Regions from separate parts of the Actinomadura coerulea genome, predicted to be linked through region 2. Evidence: riboswitches for the same ligand, from Rfam matches in the RefSeq annotation. Region 2 holds a riboswitch; each other region holds the start of a gene.
What was found. A riboswitch is a leader RNA that binds a small molecule or an ion and turns the genes downstream of it on or off. The one in region 2 is predicted to bind cyclic di-AMP.
Positions count from the first base shown of each region.

Region 1: another riboswitch for cyclic di-AMP. It lies ahead of BKA00_RS31555 (NlpC/P60 family protein); the one in region 2 lies ahead of BKA00_RS02840 (CHAP domain-containing protein).
Region 3: another riboswitch for cyclic di-AMP. It lies ahead of BKA00_RS12225 (CHAP domain-containing protein); the one in region 2 lies ahead of BKA00_RS02840 (CHAP domain-containing protein).
Region 4: another riboswitch for cyclic di-AMP. It lies ahead of BKA00_RS40580 (C40 family peptidase); the one in region 2 lies ahead of BKA00_RS02840 (CHAP domain-containing protein).

Region 1 is NZ_JACHMQ010000001.1:6,798,786-6,803,142, forward strand. Features, by position in the region: gene BKA00_RS31540 (MMPL family transporter) at 1-138, shown strand, start outside; gene BKA00_RS31545 (BlaI/MecI/CopY family transcriptional regulator) at 143-520, shown strand; gene BKA00_RS31550 (M56 family metallopeptidase) at 517-1,452, shown strand; cyclic di-AMP (ydaO/yuaA leader) riboswitch at 1,573-1,717, shown strand; gene BKA00_RS31555 (NlpC/P60 family protein) at 1,721-2,764, shown strand; gene BKA00_RS31560 (DUF6153 family protein) at 2,835-3,353, shown strand; gene BKA00_RS31565 (DUF305 domain-containing protein) at 3,430-4,080, shown strand; gene BKA00_RS31570 (response regulator) at 4,155-4,357, opposite strand, start outside.
Region 2 is NZ_JACHMQ010000001.1:600,870-605,226, reverse strand. Features, by position in the region: gene BKA00_RS02850 (NYN domain-containing protein) at 1-440, shown strand, start outside; gene BKA00_RS02845 (C40 family peptidase) at 612-1,652, shown strand; cyclic di-AMP (ydaO/yuaA leader) riboswitch at 2,147-2,345, shown strand; cyclic di-AMP (ydaO/yuaA leader) riboswitch at 2,466-2,637, shown strand; gene BKA00_RS02840 (CHAP domain-containing protein) at 2,647-3,492, shown strand; gene BKA00_RS02835 (hypothetical protein) at 3,532-4,357, shown strand, end outside.
Region 3 is NZ_JACHMQ010000001.1:2,642,029-2,646,385, reverse strand. Features, by position in the region: gene BKA00_RS12240 (flavin-containing monooxygenase) at 1-313, shown strand, start outside; gene BKA00_RS12235 (SDR family NAD(P)-dependent oxidoreductase) at 310-1,140, shown strand; gene BKA00_RS12230 (MFS transporter) at 1,137-2,183, shown strand; cyclic di-AMP (ydaO/yuaA leader) riboswitch at 2,628-2,793, shown strand; gene BKA00_RS12225 (CHAP domain-containing protein) at 2,808-3,497, shown strand; gene BKA00_RS38815 (hypothetical protein) at 3,686-4,357, shown strand, end outside.
Region 4 is NZ_JACHMQ010000001.1:5,442,197-5,446,553, forward strand. Features, by position in the region: gene BKA00_RS39200 (RDD family protein) at 1-554, opposite strand, end outside; gene BKA00_RS25010 (RDD family protein) at 562-1,359, opposite strand; gene BKA00_RS25015 (amino-acid N-acetyltransferase) at 1,365-1,886, opposite strand; cyclic di-AMP (ydaO/yuaA leader) riboswitch at 2,156-2,365, shown strand; gene BKA00_RS40580 (C40 family peptidase) at 2,369-3,364, shown strand; gene BKA00_RS25025 (transcriptional regulator) at 3,826-4,056, opposite strand.

The DNA of each region.
Region 1 (4,357 bases), 6.2 Mb from region 2:
CCGGCGGTGATGGAGCTGTGCGGCAGGGCCAACTGGTGGATGCCGGGCCGCCGGACACCCGCCTACGCTGGAGAAACCCCGCGCCAGGAGGCCGGCCCTCAGGAGACGTCCGGCAGAATGTGGGCGGGACGGAGGTGACCGCGTGTCCGCACTCGGAGGATCGCTCGAACGCTCCATCATGGACGTGCTGTGGGCGGCGCCCCGCCCGCTGCGGGTCCGCGAGCTGATGGCCGAGCTGAACGAGGACGCGGACAAGGCGCTGGCCTACAACACCGTGCAGACCGTGGCCGAACGCCTGGCGCAGAAGGGCCTCCTCCGGCGTACGCAGGAGGGCACGGCCTTCCGCTACAGCCCCACGCGGCCGCGGGAGGAGTACACGGTCGAGCTGATGCTGGACGCCCTGAGCGAGGCCGCCGACCACGGCGCCATCCTGGCGAGGTTCGCCGAGAGCGTCCCGCCGGAGGACGCCCGGCACCTCCTGGACGCCCTGCGTCGGCGGACCGCGGACGAGGACGCGTGATCCCGCTGGTGGCGGCCCTGGTCGTCGCGGTGGTCCTGCTGGGGTGCGCGGCGGGGCCGGTCCTCGACCTCCTCAGGCGCGCGGCCGTCGGCCCGGGGGCGGCCATCGCCTGCTGGACGGCCGCCCTCGCCGGGACGTTCATCGCCGCGGCGGGGATCGCGGCGGCGGGGCTGCTCGCGCCGCCGGGACCCGGTCACGGGCTCCTGTCCCGGCTGCGCGACTGCCTTCCCCACCACGGCCGTCTCGCCACCGCCGCCGCGGCCGTCGCGACCGCCGTCCTCGCCGCGGCCTGCGCGGCCGTGCTCGCCCGCGGCCTGCCGAGGCTCGGCCGGGCCGTGCGCCACCGCCGCCGGCACCGGGAGATGCTGCGGCTCGTCGCCCGCGAGGACCGCCGCCACCCGGACGTCCTCGTCCTCGACCACCCCGTCCCCGTCGCGTACTCGCTGCCGTCCCGGCACCGCGCGATCGTGGTCAGCACCGGGGCCCAGCAGGCGCTCAGCGCCGAGGAGCTCGGCGCCGTCCTGGCGCACGAGCGGGCGCATCTGCGCCAGCGCCACCACGTGCTCCTGCTGGCCCTGGACCTGGTCCACGCCATGCTGCCGTGGCTGCCGACCGTCCGGCGCGCGAGGGCGCGGCTGCCGCTGCTGCTGGAGATGGCCGCGGACGACGCCGCGGTCCGCGTCCACGGGAGCGGGCCGCTGGTCGACGCGCTGTGCCGGCTCTCGGCGGCGCCCGCCGGCGCGGGGGCGCTCGGCGCGGCGGGCACGCCGGCCGCCGGGGCGCTGATGGAGCGGGTGCTGCGGTTGGAGGGCGCTCCGGCGAGGCCGCGCCGCGCCGTCCGGCTCGCGGCCGGCCTCTTCGCGGTGGCGGCGGTCGCCGCGCCGCTCCTGACCGGTGCCGCGGCGGTCGCCGAACTCGCCGCGACGTGCTGAGCCCGGCCCTGCGGAGGCGGTATGTGGCTTTTGGGGAAATCCTCCGCTCCGGTGGCGAACCGACCGTAAACCTCCTACGCTCCGTAGGAGGTCACGGTCCGACGTCCCCGCCGGGGACGGCCGGCGACCGCGCCGAATCCCGCGGACGGCTCCGTCCGGGGAACCGGGGACCCGATCTTCAGGGGTGAATCCGTCCCGCGGGACGGTAGGGCGACTCCGGCCCGAACCCGTCAGCTGACCCGGTAGGCGGTACAGGAGAGGACACCGCATGCAGCGACGAGCTGCCGGTACCCGAACGACAGCCCGCCGCAGGATCCGCACCGGCACGGCATGGACGGCCGCCCTCGCGCTGTCCGCCGGCCTTCTCGCGCCCGCGCCCGCCCACGCCGAGCCCAAGCCGACGCGCAAGCAACTGACCGCGCAGCAGGAGAAGCTCGCCGACGAGGCCGAGAAGCTCAGCGAGCAGTACAACGGCCTGCGCGAGCGCCTCAAGCAGGCCGAGCACGCCGCGAAGCTCGCCAAGAGCAGCGCCCTGCGCCAGCAGAAGGCCCTGGACGAGGCGCGCGAGCGCATGGCGAAGATCGCGGCCGACAGCTACAAGAACGGCCCGGCGGACCCGGCCATCACCTTCGCCTCGTCCTCCGACCCGCAGGCCGTCCTGGACCAGTCGGCCACCCTCAACTACTTCGCCAAGCAGAACGACGTCCGCATCACGCAGATGCTCCAGGTGATGCAGGGCGCCGACCGGTCCCGCAAGGCCGCCGAGCAGCGCGCCGCCCAGGTGCGCGCGCTCACCGGCGAGGCGAGGAAGAAGCGCCGGGAACTCCAGATCAAGCTCAAGAAGGTCGAGAAGCAGCTCGGCACCTTCAAGACCGCCGGTACGCGGCCCGGCTCGATCCCCAACATCAACTCCGGCGGGGCCTCGGCCAAGGCCATGACGGCCGTCCGGGCCGCCCTGGCCCAGCAGGGCGTGCCCTACTCCTGGGGTGGCGGCAACGCCTCCGGCCCGAGCTACGGCACCGCGCAGGGCGCCAACATCAAGGGCTTCGACTGCTCCGGCCTGACCCTGTACGCCTACGCGCAGGTCGGCATCACCCTCGGCCACTACACCGGCAGCCAGTACAACGCCGGGACCCACGTGAGCATGAGCCAGCTCAAGCCCGGCGACCTGGTGTTCTTCCACAGCGACCTGCACCACATGGGCATGTACATCGGCAACGGCAACATGGTCCACGCGCCGCAGACCGGCGACGTCGTCAAGATCGCGCCGATCGCCGGCCGCCCCTTCGCCGGCGGAGTCCGGGTCGCCTGACCCTCGATGGCACCTGGCCTGGTGACCGAGCGGTGACCGCCGGTCACCCGTCGCTACCCTGGTATCCGAGATGAGAACGCACGTCGGCGGCCTCCCCGCGGGGGACGGCGCGAACGCGGAACGGCGGGTGGGACGCCCTGGGCGCCGGGGCGTCCTCCACCCGGCGTCCGGCCTGCCCGTGCTCTCCGGCCTACTCGTGCTCTCCGGCCTACTCGTGCTCCTCGGCCTGCTGGCGATGCACGGCTTCCAGGCCACGTCGGGCCCGGCGGAGATGAGCGGCGTTCCGCTGGCGTCCATGACCGCCGGGCACGCGGCCCCCGTCACCGAGGCGGTGACGGGGCACCGCCCGCCCCAGGACGACCGGCCCGGCGGCCATCACTCCGACCGCCACCCGGACCATCCCGGCGGCCAGGTCTGCCTGGCCATGCTGACCATGCTCGCGCTCGCGCTCATCGCGGCCCTCCTCGCGCTGCGCCTGCGGAGGTCGCCGCCGGCGGCCGTGTCGAGGCCGGCGCGGGTGCGGATCCCGCCGGTCGGACGGCCGCCGCCGAGACCGTCCCTGCACGAGCTGAGCGTGCTGAGGCTGTGACAGGTCCAGCGGCGCCCGGAAACGGGCGCCGCCGCCGACCACCGATCACAGCACTCGACACGGAAGGCCCACCACCATGAAGCGAGCGTTCGCGCTCATCACCGTCCCGGCCCTGGCGATCGCCCTGGCCGCGTGCGGCGACGGCGACGACAACGGCGCCTCGACCGGCCACTCGATGCCCGCTCACTCCATGCCCGCCCACTCCATGCCCGCCCACTCGGCGTCTCCGGGCGGCGCCCAGGCCGGACCGCACAACGGCCAGGACGTCATGTTCGCGCAGATGATGATCCCGCATCACCGGCAGGCGGTCGAGATGGCCGGCCTCGCCGCCGCCCGCGCCTCGTCCGCGCAGGTGAAGACGCTGGCCGCCGACATCGAGAAGGCGCAGGAACCGGAGATCCAGCAGCTCAGCGCGTGGCTGAAGGGCTGGGGCGCCCCGGTTCCCTCGCCTGGCGCGACCGGCATGGGCGGCATGCACCACGGCGGCACGGGCGGCATGGACGGGATGATGAGCGAGAAGGACATGAAGGAACTGGAGGCCGCCAAGGGCAAGGCGTTCGACAGGGCGTTCCTGGAGATGATGATCGAGCACCACGAGGGCGCCGTGGCGATGGCCAGGACCGAGCAGTCCTCCGGGCAGTTCCCCCCGGCCAAGCAGATGGCCGGGAGCATCGTCTCCTCGCAGACCGCCGAGATCGAGAAGATGCGGACCCTGCTGAAGCGGTAGAGACCGACGAGCACAGGCGGGCGGGGCCACGGCCCCGCCCGCCTCCGGCGCGCCCCGCGACCAGGGCGGGCGGGTCAGGGCGGGCGGATCAGGCCGCGCCGGGTGGCGGCGGCGACCGCGGCCGTGCGGGAGTCGACGCCGAGCTTGGCGTAGAGGTGCACCAGATGCGTCTTGACCGTGGTCTCGCTGAGGAACAGCCGCCTGCTGATCTGGCGGTTCGACGGCCCCTCGGCGACCAGCCGCAGCACCTCCAGCTCGCGGGCGGTCGGCGTCGCGG
Region 2 (4,357 bases):
TGCCCGGCCGGGCCCTGTCCGACAGCGACCCGCAGCTGCTCGACCGGCTGCTGACGCTTCCGCAGGTTCACCTGGTGGTGGACGGCTACAACGTCACCAAGACCGGGTACGGGGAGCTTCCGCTGGCCGACCAGCGCAGCCGGCTGCTGTCGGGGCTCGGCGGGCTCGCCGCGCAGACGCGCGCCGAGGTGACGTGCGTGTTCGACGGCGCGGAGCTGGACGCGCCGGTCGCCATCGCGGCGCCGCGCGGGGTGCGGGTGCGGTTCAGCCACCCGGGCCAGACGGCCGACGAGCTGATCGGCGAGCTCGTGCGGGCCGAGCCGCCGGGCCGGTCGGTGGTCGTGGTGTCGTCCGACCGGGAGGTCGCCGACGCCGCGCGGCGCGCCAGCGCGCGCCCCTGCCCGTCCTCCCTGCTGCTGCGCAGGCTGGGCCGCTCCTAAGGCGCCCATAAGGCTCCGATAAGGCAGTCTTCGCCGTACGTGATCATGCCGTCACTAGAAGTGGACAATATCCACAGATGTCAATCAAAGAGTGATGAATCGGTTGTGACGGCTGTAGCCCCTCGCTAATGTCGTCCGCTGACGTCGTGGACGAGAGGGGCGAAACCGACCGTGGCCAATGATCACATCGGGGCACCGGCGCAGCGGCCCGGCCGCGGGGCGGGCTCCCGTCGCCTGGCGGCCGTCGCCGCACTGACCGTGGCGGTCTCCCTGACCTGCTCCCCGGTGGTGGCGCACGCCGAGCCCAGGCCGACCCGGGCGCAGGCCCAGAAGACGCTCGACAAGCTCAACGAGAAGATGGACCAGAAGGTCGAGCAGTTCAACCAGAACCGCGAGAAGCTCAAGGTCGCCAAGAAGAAGTTCGACGCCGCGACCAAGGCGAGCAAGCAGGAGCAGGCCGACTTCGAGGAGCAGCGCTCCAAGATCGCGCAGATGGCGGCCACCGCCTACAAGAACGGTGACTCGGCCGACGTCACCGGCTTCGTCGGCAGCAACGACCCGCAGTCGATCCTCGACCAGGCCGCCGTCTTCTCGCACCTGTCGCACGAGCGCAGCTCCCAGCTCACCCAGTTCCTCGCGACCGCCCAGCGGCTCCGCCGGGAGCAGTCGCAGGCGAAGGCGGCCTACGACGAGGTGAAGTCCAAGCAGGACGAGCTGAAGAAGCAGAAGCAGGACCTCGACAAGCAGGTGCAGAAGCAGAAGGCGCTCGTGCGCCGGCTCGGCGGCGGGAGCACGCCCTCCCGCCCGGGCGGCGGCGGCCCCACCGGCGGCACCTACAACGGCCCGGCGAGCGGGCCGGCCCGCACGGCGCTCAACTTCGCCTACGCCCAGCTCGGCAAGCCCTACTCCTACGGCGCCGAGGGGCCGAGCTCCTACGACTGCTCCGGCCTGACCATGAAGGCCTGGGCCGCCGCGGGCGTCAGCATCACCCGCACCACCAACACCCAGTACGCCTACACCAGCTCCAAGCGGGTCGCCTGGAACAACATGCAGCCCGGTGACCTGGTGTTCTTCAGCAACCTCGGCCACGTCGGCCTCTACGTGGGCGGCGGCAAGATGATCCACGCCCCGCACACCGGCGACGTCGTCAAGATCAGCGACATCAGCTCCGGCTACTACAAGAGCAACTTCTACGGCGCCGGGCGCCCCTGACGCACCCCCTGACCCCCTGCTCCACAGGCGTCACGGGACCTCCATCGACAACGGACCAGGCTTGACCTGGTCCGTTGTCGATTTTGGGGGGGTTTGCCTTCTTTTGGGGTTTTGGTACCTTTGCACCACTCACGGCGCCCTCCAGACGCCGTGGACCCGCGGCGCCCACCAGGCGCCCCGGTCCCACGCGGCGCATCCAGCACCCGCGTGACGGCGGCGCGAGCCACGCGCCCCACCCCCAGGCGGCACGCCCCACGTGCCGTCCCGCGGCGCCCGAAGGCGCCGCACGGTCTCGACGCAGACCCGGCCGGCCCCGTCCACCGTGCGCACGCCCGCAGCGTGCATGGCGCTGAGCGCGCAGCCACGATGGCGTACACGGGGCAGGCCCCGGACGGTCCCCGGAGACGGGCCGCCGTCCGCCCACAACACAAGGCGCCGCTCGTTCGCACGCGGGAGACAGGTCCCGCGCCGGGCCCCATCTCGCCCCCAGGATCGCAGCGGCAGCGCCGAATCCGCTTCAGCGCGGAACCGGGGACCCATATTCGCCGGAGTCCGGAGAACCCCTCCGGACGGGCATTCCGGCACCCGGGGTGAATCGGCGCGTCTCTCCCGGCAGTCCGGCGAGAGCCGCCGTAGGGCCACTTCCACGCCCGAACCCGTCAGCTAACCCGGTAGGCGTCTGGAAGAGAAGGAGTGAATCCCGCAGCGTTACCTGGGGCGTGGCCGCCACGCGGCCACGCCCCCACCCCCTTCACTCCGCGGGCGCTTCCGCCCGCCGAGAATTCCCCATCCGAACCGGCGTGCCCGCCCCCGGGCACGTCACCGCCGAATCCGCGGACCGCCGTGCCCCGCATGCGCGGCCGCCGTGGAACCGGGGACCCACTGCGTCCTTTTCGGGGTGAATCGGCCTGCCTTCGCGGGCCGTAGGGCGGCTTCCACGCCCGAACCCGTCAGCTAACCCGGTAGGCGGCATGGAAGTCGAGGAGATCCCCCCGTGCCACGCGCGCACTGCAAGAAGAACCCCGGCAGGCACCGCAAGCCGAATCCCCTGTCCCTCACGTGGCGGACGACCGGCGGCATGATCGTCGGCGCCGCCGTGCTCGGCACCGCCGCGGCCACCGCGCAGGCGTCGGTCCTGCCGTTCGGCTCCGCCCCGGTGAGGTCCGCCGCCGCGGCCGACCTGGTCCCCGGCCCGGCGGCGCCCGGCGCCCCAGCCGGGCGCACACCGGGGCGGGCGTCCGAAGGCGAGCCCGAGACCACCGGCTCGAAGGCCCCGGCGAAGAGGGCCCGGCCCGAGCAGCCGGCGGCGAGGACCTCGCAGAAGGCCGCCGCGAAGGCCCCCGCGAAGTCGCGGCCCACCGCCGCGCAGGCCATCGAGCTCGCCCGGTCGCAGGTGGGCATCGAGGAGGACGGCGGCGGCGAGACCAAGTTCCAGGAGTGGTACATGGCCACGTCCCGCGCGCGGGAGACGCTCGCGCGCGACGGCGGCTCCCTCAGCGGCTACGGCGACGCGAACTGGTGCGACATGTTCGTCTCCTGGGTGGGCGAGCAGATCGGCTTCAGCGACCAGGTCGGCAGCGACGCCTGGACGGTCGCCCACGCCCAGTGGTTCCAGGAGCACGGCCGCTGGGGCACCGAGCCGAGGCCCGGCGCGATCGTCTTCTTCGCATGGGACGGCGGCGAGTCCGTCGACGACATCGAGCACGTCGGCATGGTGATCAAGAAGGTCGACGACGGCACGATCGAGACCGTCGAGGGCAACACCGACAACGCCGTCCGCATAAAGGAACGTTCCACAGACGTCGTCGTCGGCTACGGCTACCCCGACTACCGGTCGTGACGGCGCCCCCCGCCCCGCGCCCTGCATAGGATCGCGCCCATGGAGGAAGGCCCCGGGCAGGACGCCCCCGTGACGCGGCGCAGGGTCCTCGCGCTCGGCGCGGGCGGGGCCGCCGCCCTCCTCGCCGGAGGCGCCGGCCTCGCCGGCCGGCGCTCCGGCGGCGGCGCGGCGGTCGCCGGCGCTCCCGGCTCCCCCACCGCCGGGACGTTCAGCTCGGCCATGGCCTCCGCCGTTCTCGCCAACCGCGCCCGCGCCGTCCGCGACGGCGACCGCGTGGCGTTCCTCGCCACGGTGGGCAGCGCCCCCGCCGCCTTCCAGGACACCCAGTCACGCGTGTACGGAAACCTTCGCAAGCTGCCCCTGGAAGGCTGGCGGGAGCGCGTCGTCACCACCGAGGCCGTGGACGGCGAGACCGCCGTCGTCCGCGTCGAGGTGCGCTACAGGCTGCGCGGCTTCGACCGGGGCGACGTGGCCCGCACCCGCTACCTCACGCTGGCCCCGCGGGGCGGCGCGTGGACGATCGTCGGCGACGGGACGTCCCGCGGCCTCGCCGACGACACCGACATCTGGGACTGCGGCCCCCTGGCGGTGGTCAGGGGCCGCACGAGCCTGGTCATCGGCGACGGCCCCGGCCTCGGCGGCATCGCCGCGCGGCTGGACGCGGCCGTCCCGGTCGTGACGTCCGTGGTCGGCACGGGGTGGGCGCAGCGGGTCGTCGCGCTCGTCCCCGCCGACGCGACCCTCGCCTCCGCGCTCGCCGGCCCCGGGCAGAGCCTCGGCCAGATCGCCGCGCTCGCCGCCGTGGCCCCGGCCGCCGGGAACGGCCGGGGCGAGGACCGCGTCATCGTCTCCCCCGGCACCTTCG
Region 3 (4,357 bases), 2.0 Mb from region 2:
GGCCGAGCCCAGCCTGGCGTTCGTGGGCCTGATGCAGTCCACGGGCGCGGCGCTCCCCGTGGTGGAGGCCCAGGCCAAACTGGCCGCCGCATACCTGTCCGGCTCCTACGCCCTGCCCCCGGCTGACGAACAGCGCCGCGCCGTCGCCCGCGCTCTGCGCGCCGCCGTCCGGCGCTGGGGTGAGAATGCGCGGCCCCACATGCGCATCGACTTCGACCAGTACGTCGCCGACCTGCCCCGCGAGATCGCGGCCGGCCGCTCCCGCCTCGCCCGCGGGGCACGCCCGTTCACTCCCAAGGAGACCGTCGTATGAGCACCCGCCGCGACCCCCACGGCATGCGCGTCCTCGTCACCGGCGCGTCCGGGACGTTCGGCCGGGCGGTCTGCGCCCGGCTGAGCGGACTCGGGGCCCACGTCGTCGGCCTGGACCTGGCGCCTCGCGAGGACGACCCGGTCGAGGTCCTGGCCTGCGACATCACCGACGACGACGCCGTCCCGGCGGCGGTGGCCGAGGCGATCGGCAGGCTCGGCGGGCTCGACCTGCTGATCAACAACGCCGGCATCGGCGGGCCCGCCCCCGCCGAGCTGCCGCCCGGCGCGGAGGTCCGCCGCCAGCTCGACATCAACCTGCTCGGCACCTGGCGGGTGACCGCCGCATGCGTGGACGCCCTGGTCGCCTCCCGCGGCCGGGTCGTCATGGTCTCCTCGCGGATGGCCGTCATGCAGCTGCCGCTCGCCGCCGCGTACGGCGCCTCCAAGCGCGCACTGGTGGCGTACGCGGACGCGCTCCGCCTGGAGATCGGCACCCACGTCGACGTCACCTGCGTGTACCCGTCCGCCGTACGGAGCCCGATCCACGACTCCACGGCCGCCGCAGGGCTCTCGCTGGAGGGCATGAGCCAGTACGAGCCGCTGGAGGGCGTGGTCCGCACCGTGCTCCGCGCCGCACTGGGCGGACGCCCCCGCCGCGACCTTCCGACGACCCGCCGGGGAGCCGTCGAATTCTTCCTGGCCCGCCACCTGCCCGCACTGACCGACCGGATCGTCGCCCGAACGCTGGCCGACCGGGTCCGCTCCGGCGCGTTCAAGGGCGCCGAACTGGCCGCCGGCGTCGTCGCGCGGCACCGGTCCGCCGGATGACCACGCTGCGCGACCAGGGCGCGGACGCCGGCCAGGACGAACCGCGGACCAGGACGGGCGACCTCTGCGCGTACGCCGCCGGCTCGGTAGGGATGGGCGTATGGGTCACCGTGCCCGGGCTGCTGACGACACCGTCCGATCTGCGCGTCGGCTACCACGAGCGCACCCGCGTCTTCATGTTCCGCATGCTCTTCCTGACCCTGGGGCTCCTCGGCGCCGGTGCCGCGGCCCCCGCGCTGGTGGCCGCGGGGGGACGCGGCGACTACACCCGGATGGCCACGGTCCTCTCCGGCGTCATGCTCGTCTCCGGCCTGGTCTCACTGGCGGGGGTACGGCGCCTCACCGCACACGCCGGTTTCCGGACGCCGCCCGAACGCGCCCACTCCGCCCTCGGCGACATCACCATCGCCTGGCGGGACCGCGGCTTCCGGTCACTGGCGCTCTCCTACCTGTTCACCGGGACCACCACGCACCTGTTCCTCGCCGCCCTGCCCTTCTATACCGAGTACGTCTTCGAGGACACCGGCCTCACGGCGGTGTTCATGGGCGCCTTCCTCGGCCCGGCGGTCGTTGCGGGGCCCGCCTGGGCGGGGCTGTCCCGGCGCATAGGCAAGCAACGCGGCCTGCTGATCTCGCAGGCCGTCTTCATCGCCGGCTCCCTGGCCCCTCTCCTCGGCTACGGTGCGACACCGGCCGTCGCCGTGGTCGCCGTACTGGGCGTCGCGTTCGCCGGCCTCCAACTCTTCGCGTTCTCGATGGTCCCGGACGCCGTCGCGGCCGCCGAGGCACGCGGCACGGCCCGGGCGGGCGCCTACACCGGCGTCTGGACCGCCACCGAGGCCAGCGGCACCGCCATCGGCCCCTACGTGTACTCCGCGGTGCTCGCCCTCGGCGGCTTCGTCTCCACCACCGAGGGCCACACCGTGGCCCAGCCGGACTCCGCCCACACCGCCCTGCTCCTCGGCTTCACCCTCGTCCCGGCCATACTCATGATCATCGCCCTGATGTTCCAGCTCCGCTGCCCACTCGACCAAGGGCGATGACCGGCGGTCCCCGGTGCCTCCGGCTTGCTCCTCCGGCTCCGGCGTTGTTCACCAACGCGCGTCCGGCAGCGCCGTAGGCGGCGGGGGATTCGTCTCCATGCTCGGTACCCGGTCGGCTCAGATCAGCGCCGATAGCTCAAGGGCAACGAGCTGCTTCGTTCGCGAATTTCAGGCGAGGTGGGGTGGTTGTGTGTGGTCGCCTCGGTTGTGAGCGGCCGGCGGCGGAGGAAAATTATGGTCCGGCTTGACTGGCCCGCATCCCCTGCGTTTAGGGGGTTTTAGGGAGTCTTTGCTGGTCGGCCGGGTCTTTGGGACGTGCTTGACGAAATATGGGGCCGCTTGAACCTGTTGTGGGAGTGTGACCGACGGGAAAGCCCGTCCGGAGCGCCCGACCAGATCATGAAGGGCGCATCGAGTCCCTGATCATCAGGACGGCCGATCAAGGCACGTCCGCCGCCGAGTCCGCAGAGAGCCGATCACGGCCGAGCGGAGCCGGGGACCCACCGAAACACCGGGGTGAATCCGCACCCCCGCCGTGCGCGGGGCCGCGGTAGGGCCACTTCCACGCCCGAACCCGACAGCTAACCCGGTAGGCGGACTGGAAGAACTCAGGAGAACCTTCGCATGACCGCTCGTACCTTTGACCTGACCAAGCGCTTGGGCGCCCGCGTCGCCGCGGGAGCCGTCCTCTCCCTGGCAAGTGTGGTCGGGTTCGGCTCGCTCGCCCCGTCCGCCCATGCGGACACCAAGCCCGCGACCACCGCGCACGTCGCCGCCGTTTCCAAGGCCGACGCCAACGGCGCCAAGACCAGCGGCCAGAGCGCCGCGGCCGGCGCCTCCGCGCAGGACGTCATCAAGCTCGCCCGCACGCAGGTCGGCACCCACGAGGACGCGTCGGGCAACAGCAAGTTCAACGACTGGTACGTCGGCTCGCCGCTGGGCGAGCAGAACGCCCACCGCATCGGTGCCAAGAAGGCCTCGGTCTACAAGGGCCAGTCCTGGTGCGACATGTTCGTGTCCTGGCTGGGCCAGCACACCGGCACCAAGGGCATGGGCGCCGACGCCTACACCGTCAGCCACGCCCAGTGGTTCAAGAAGACCGGCCGCTTCGGCGAGACCCCGAAGCCCGGCGCTGTGGTCTTCTTCGCCTGGAACGGCGGCGGCATCAAGGGCGTCGAGCACGTCGGCATCGTCGTGAAGGACAACCACGACGGCACCATCAACACCATCGAGGGCAACACCGGTGACGCGGTGAAGAAGAAGGTCCGCGACACTTCCACCGTCGCCGGCTACGGCTACCCCCAGTACCGGTGAGCCGGGGCCGCTCAGCGGCCCCTCACCCCGCACCGTCCAGTGGTGCTCCCCCCTTCTCCGTTCCCACGCGATCACACCCACGTCGCGAGCACGCCCGTGCCGTGCGCCGGACCCGTCATGCCCGAACGGCGGGCCTTACACGCCCGAAGACGTGACCCGGCGCCCGGACCACCGAGCAAAGGATGAACATGCAGCAGCGAGTCCTCGACAAGGCCCTTATCGGTACCGCCCTCGCGGGCATGCTGGTCACGGGCGTGGCGGCCGGGACCGCCCATGAGGCCATGGCGGACGAGCCGACCGCGCACAAGGTCACCGCGCAGCAGGTCACCGGGCATAAGGCCACGGGGCAGCAGGTCACCGGACACAAGGTCACGGGGCAGCAGGTCACGGGGCACAAGGTCACCGGGCAGCAGGTGATCGAGCAGCAGGTGGCCGGGAAGAAGTTCACCGGGAAGAAGTTCACCGGGAAGAAGGTCACCGGGAAGAAGGCGGCCGGGCAGAAGGCGGCCGGGCAGCGCGACGCGAAGGCCCCCCGCCACACCACCGGCAAGGTCGCTCCGAAGAGCCACACCGTCCTGTCGGGCAGCACCACCGCGTCCTACTTCTGGGACGACGGCTCGGGCGTGAACGGCGACACCGGCGCCCCGGCGGGCGGCAAGCCGATGCAGAAGGGCCTGTTCGCCAGCCCGAGCTGGCCTTTGCACACCAAGGTGAAGGTCACCTACCACGGGCGCAGCGTCACCGGCTTCGTCGGGGACCGCGGACCGGGCGAGCCGTCGCACCGCGGCGTCATGCTCGACCTCGACACCTACACTTTCCGGCACCTGGTGGACGGCAAGAAGCCGAACAGCAAGTACGAC
Region 4 (4,357 bases), 4.8 Mb from region 2:
TGCCGGCGATCGCCCTCGAACACGGCCCCCGCGTTCACGACCCAGAAGATGCTCGCGAGCAGACCGAGTACCGGAATCGGACGCAGCCCGATCGGCACCGAATAGGCGGCGGCCCGCAGAACGCACCGCAGAACGTCCGGACGCGTGGACGCGTCCACGACATTCGCGCCCGGCGGAGCGGCGGCCTCCGCGGGCTCGGGGGCCGCCAGGGGCACGAAACCCGGTACGGACACGGGGAGGGCCGACACGTCGCCGCGCCCGGCGCTCCCACCCGCTCCGCCGGCCCCCTCTGGCGCCGCTTCAGGCGCCTCCTGAGGCGTCGCCGCGACCACCTCGATGCCCGCGACGCGCTTGCCGAGCGTCCGGCCCCAGAGGGCGAGCTGGATCGCCTCGTACAGCAGCATGCATCCGGCCACGGCGGACGGAGCGACAACGTCCGCCGTGTGCCCGGACACCAGTTCGCGGACGACGAGAACGACGGGGACGCCGACGACGAGCGTGTCGACTACGCGTGCCAGGAGCCTCTGCCCCGGCTCGGCGAGCGGTGCCGCCATCGTGGCCTTAGCCCGCGTACTCGGAGTACTCGGACTCGTCATATCCGACCCGCTCGTCAATGACGAGAGTGCCGGCGAAGCGATCGTGCAGCGACTGATGCAGAGGCTGGTCCCAGATCGCCCACAGGTAGGCCATCAGCGCGCCCGCCCAGACCAGCACCATCCCGTACGCGGCGTAGTCCCAGACCATCACCGCCAAGACGAGGAAGAAGAAAACGCCTAGCTGGTAGCCGACGTGAGTGATCCCGGCGCGCCAGACAGCCTGCGTCGTGGTGATCGGGGTGCCCGCGGGCCTCGCCTGCACGACCCCGAGGCCCAGAACGCGCTTCCCCAGCGTGCGCCCCCACATGGACAACTGCACGGCCTCATAGATGAACGGAAGCACAGACAGGACGCAGAAGAGGGTGAAGATGATGGGCCAGTTCCACACGCCCCCCTCGTCCTCGGTCTTGCTGCCCGGCTTGCCCAGACCGAATGCGCCGATCGTCACCGGCAGGACGAGGGCGAACCCGAAGACCGCGACGAGCGCGTTGTCAATGATTCGCGCGCCCGCCCTACGGTGGATCGGCGCCAGCGACACATCACCGCCGTCGTCGTACGAGCCGTAGTCGTCATAGCCGGGCTGCTGGTTCCACTGCTGCTGTTGCGTCTGCCATTGCTCCTGTGGCTGTTGCTGCCACTGCTGCTGGGACGACTGCTGCTGTGGTTGCTGCCACTGAGAACCTTGGTACGGAGGGGGCGGGCCGTAGGAACCCTGCCCCTGCTGTGGCTGGTAAGGCCCCCCGCGGTGGTGGGAATCGCTCATTAGGGTCAGTCCTCCAGGCGAAGCAGCATCCGGGTGTTGCCCAACGTATTCGGCTTGACCCGGTCGAGGTCCAAGAACTCTGCCACGCCTTCGTCGTAGGAGCGGAGAAGTTCCTCATACACCTCTGGCGACACCGGAGTCCCCAGGATCTGCTGGAAGCCGTGGCGAGCGAAGAACTCCACCTCGAAGGTAAGGCAGAACACCCTTCGCACGCCGAGTTCACGGGCGTTCTCCAAGAGGCGGGTCACGATCCGGTGCCCGATTCCCCGTCCCTCGCATCCCTTGTCCACGGCGACCGAGCGGACCTCCGCGAGGTCCTCCCACATGATGTGGAGGGCGCCGCAGCCGATGACCGGCCCGGGCGTCCCGTGCTGGATGTCCTCGGCGACCCAGAACTCCTGGACGTCCTCGTACAGCTTGACGGTCGTCTTCTTCAGCAGGCGACGCCCCGACCCGGCGTACAGGTCGACGAGCCTGCGGATCTCCTGGACGTCGGCGGTGCGGGCACGCCGGATCACGACTTCCACAAACAGGCGAGATTATCGAACGTCTCGGCCCGCCAGGGAACGCCCTCCCGCCCACCAGCGCCGAGCACCGCGCGCGAGTGACTAGATAAAAGGGACTAGACACTCCCCGGGTCCACCCGAGAAGCGGCCCGGGACGGGGCGCGGGGCGCGGCCCATCCGGCGCCTCCCTCGTTCACCGCGCCGCGTGACCTGCGAATTCGCATGTTCTGGTTGGCATCCAATGCGGGGTCCGTTAGTGTCCTGCGCTGACATCGGCCCACCGCAGGACGGAGGCCGATCCGCCGAGTCCCACGGGTCGCAGCCAGCCGCCCGAGGAGCCGGGGACCCACTTTCGGGAGCGTTCGGGGATTCGCCCCTGAGCGACCGACCGTGAGGGGTGAATCCGCTTTCGCGGGGCGATCGGTTCGCTCGCGGACGCGGACGGGCCGCTCCGGCCCCAACCCGTCAGCTCACCCGGTAGGCGGCTGAGGAGAGGAGTATTCGTGAAGCGATCGCGGCATGCTTCCCTTTCACACTTCCGTGGGCGCGCGGTCATCGTGGTCGGCGCGCTCGCCGTCGTCTCGACCGCCCCGCACGCGATCGCCCCGCACGCGATCGCCGTCGCGCACGCCGACCCCGAGCCCTCCGCCAAGGAGCTGCGCACCAAGGCGCTCAAGCTCGCCGACCAGCTGGAGCAGCTCACCGAGCAGTACAACGGGCTCAAGGTCCGGCTCGCCCAGTCGCAGCGCGCCGCCAAGGTCGCCACGGAGAACGCCAAGCGGCAGGAGAAGGCGCTGGAGGTGCTCCGCCAGAAGGTCGGATCCCTCGCCGCGACGAGCTACATGCAGGGCGGCTCCGACCCCGCGGTGTCGTTCGTCGCCTCCCAGGACCCGCAGTCCGTCCTCGACCAGGCCGCGACCCTCCACTACTTCGCCAAGCAGGACAGCACCCAGGTGCTCGGGCTGATGCAGGCCATGCAGTCCGCCCAGCGGGCCCGCAAGTCGGCCGAGGCCCGCGCCAAGCAGGTGAAGGACCTGAAGACGCAGCTCGACTCGCAGCGCACGAAGATCACGGACGCCTACGAGAAGATCCGCGGCAAGCTCGTCGACAAGGACCCGACCCAGCTGGCCAAGCTGCCCGTCATCGGCACCGGCAAGGCCGCGCAGGCGCTCCGGTACGCGATGAGCAAGATCGGCCGCCCGTACGTGTGGGGCGCCGCCGGCCCGAGCACCTTCGACTGCTCCGGCCTGACGATGTGGGCCTACAAGCAGGTCGGCATCAACCTGCCGCACTACACCGGCAGCCAGTGGAACGCCGGGACGCACGTGTCGCGCGGCGAGCTTCAGCCGGGCGACCTCGTCTTCTTCCACGCCGACCTGCACCACATGGGGATCTACATCGGCGGCGACAAGATGCTGCACGCCCCGCACACCGGAGACGTCGTGAAGATCGCCTCCATGAACGGGCGCCCCTTCGCCGGCGGCGTCCGGGTCGCCTAGGCTGCGTTTCACAGTCCCGGCCCGCTTCGCTCGCCTGGCGGCCCGCTACGTGACCGGGCCTGGACGAACGCGGCATCACTTCGCGATCTGCTCGGCTCCGCTCGCCTCCGGCTTCGCTCCACCGGCCAGGTCACGCGTTCGCGCGCGTGTCGGAGACTACTTCGAGACAGGCTCTAGGACTCCGCCGCCCCACTGACCGCCGGCACCGGCCGGCTCGGCCGAGCCGGGGGTGCGCCGGCCGAGAGTCTCGTGGGGTCGTGCTCGCCGGAGGCCGGGGCGGATCCGTGGACCTGCGGGCCTGTGGCCGTCAGGCCCGAACGCCGTCCGCGGCGACGCCTTCTGCAGGGACCTACCTGCCAGGGCGCGGGCGCCGCCGCTGCGGGGTCGGACGGAATTCGGATGAGCCGCCGTTCTCTCCGGATGACGCTCGCCGTCCCCTGGCGAGCGTCGGGGGTGCTTAGCTAGATGAGCTGCCTCCGGGCCGCCCACACCACGGCCTCGATAGGGGTGTTGACCTCCAGCCGGTCGCAGATCGTCCGCAGCCGGCGCCGCAAGGTCCGAGCGCTCAGTTCCAGCTTGCGTGCCGCCACATCGGCGGTGACACCGCTGGCGATCTGGGCGAGCAGCCGGATCTCTTCCTCGCTCAGCCCGAAATCGTCGGTGCCACGACGTGCGAGTGTGGCTGTTTCCACTCCGTCCTCCCTCGTCCGTGGTGATGACCGCGGGGATGCAGCCGTCCGCTGCACAGGCACGGGTTGGGCCTCGATCTGTACGCGCGTTGGGTTGCCGGGTCCGGACCGTTCCGGACTTAGATCATCGGATTCCTTTTCTGTCTCGCGCGCTTGGCCGGAGGTGGCCGCATGGCCGATTGCGGGGATGCACGGGGGAACTCCGGGTGACGATTCACTCGTTGGCCTGCCGAGGGAGACGGGATGTGATCGCCAGCCATCCGCCCGCCCCTTCTCGCCGAACCCACCGGTCCTCGCAGTGAAC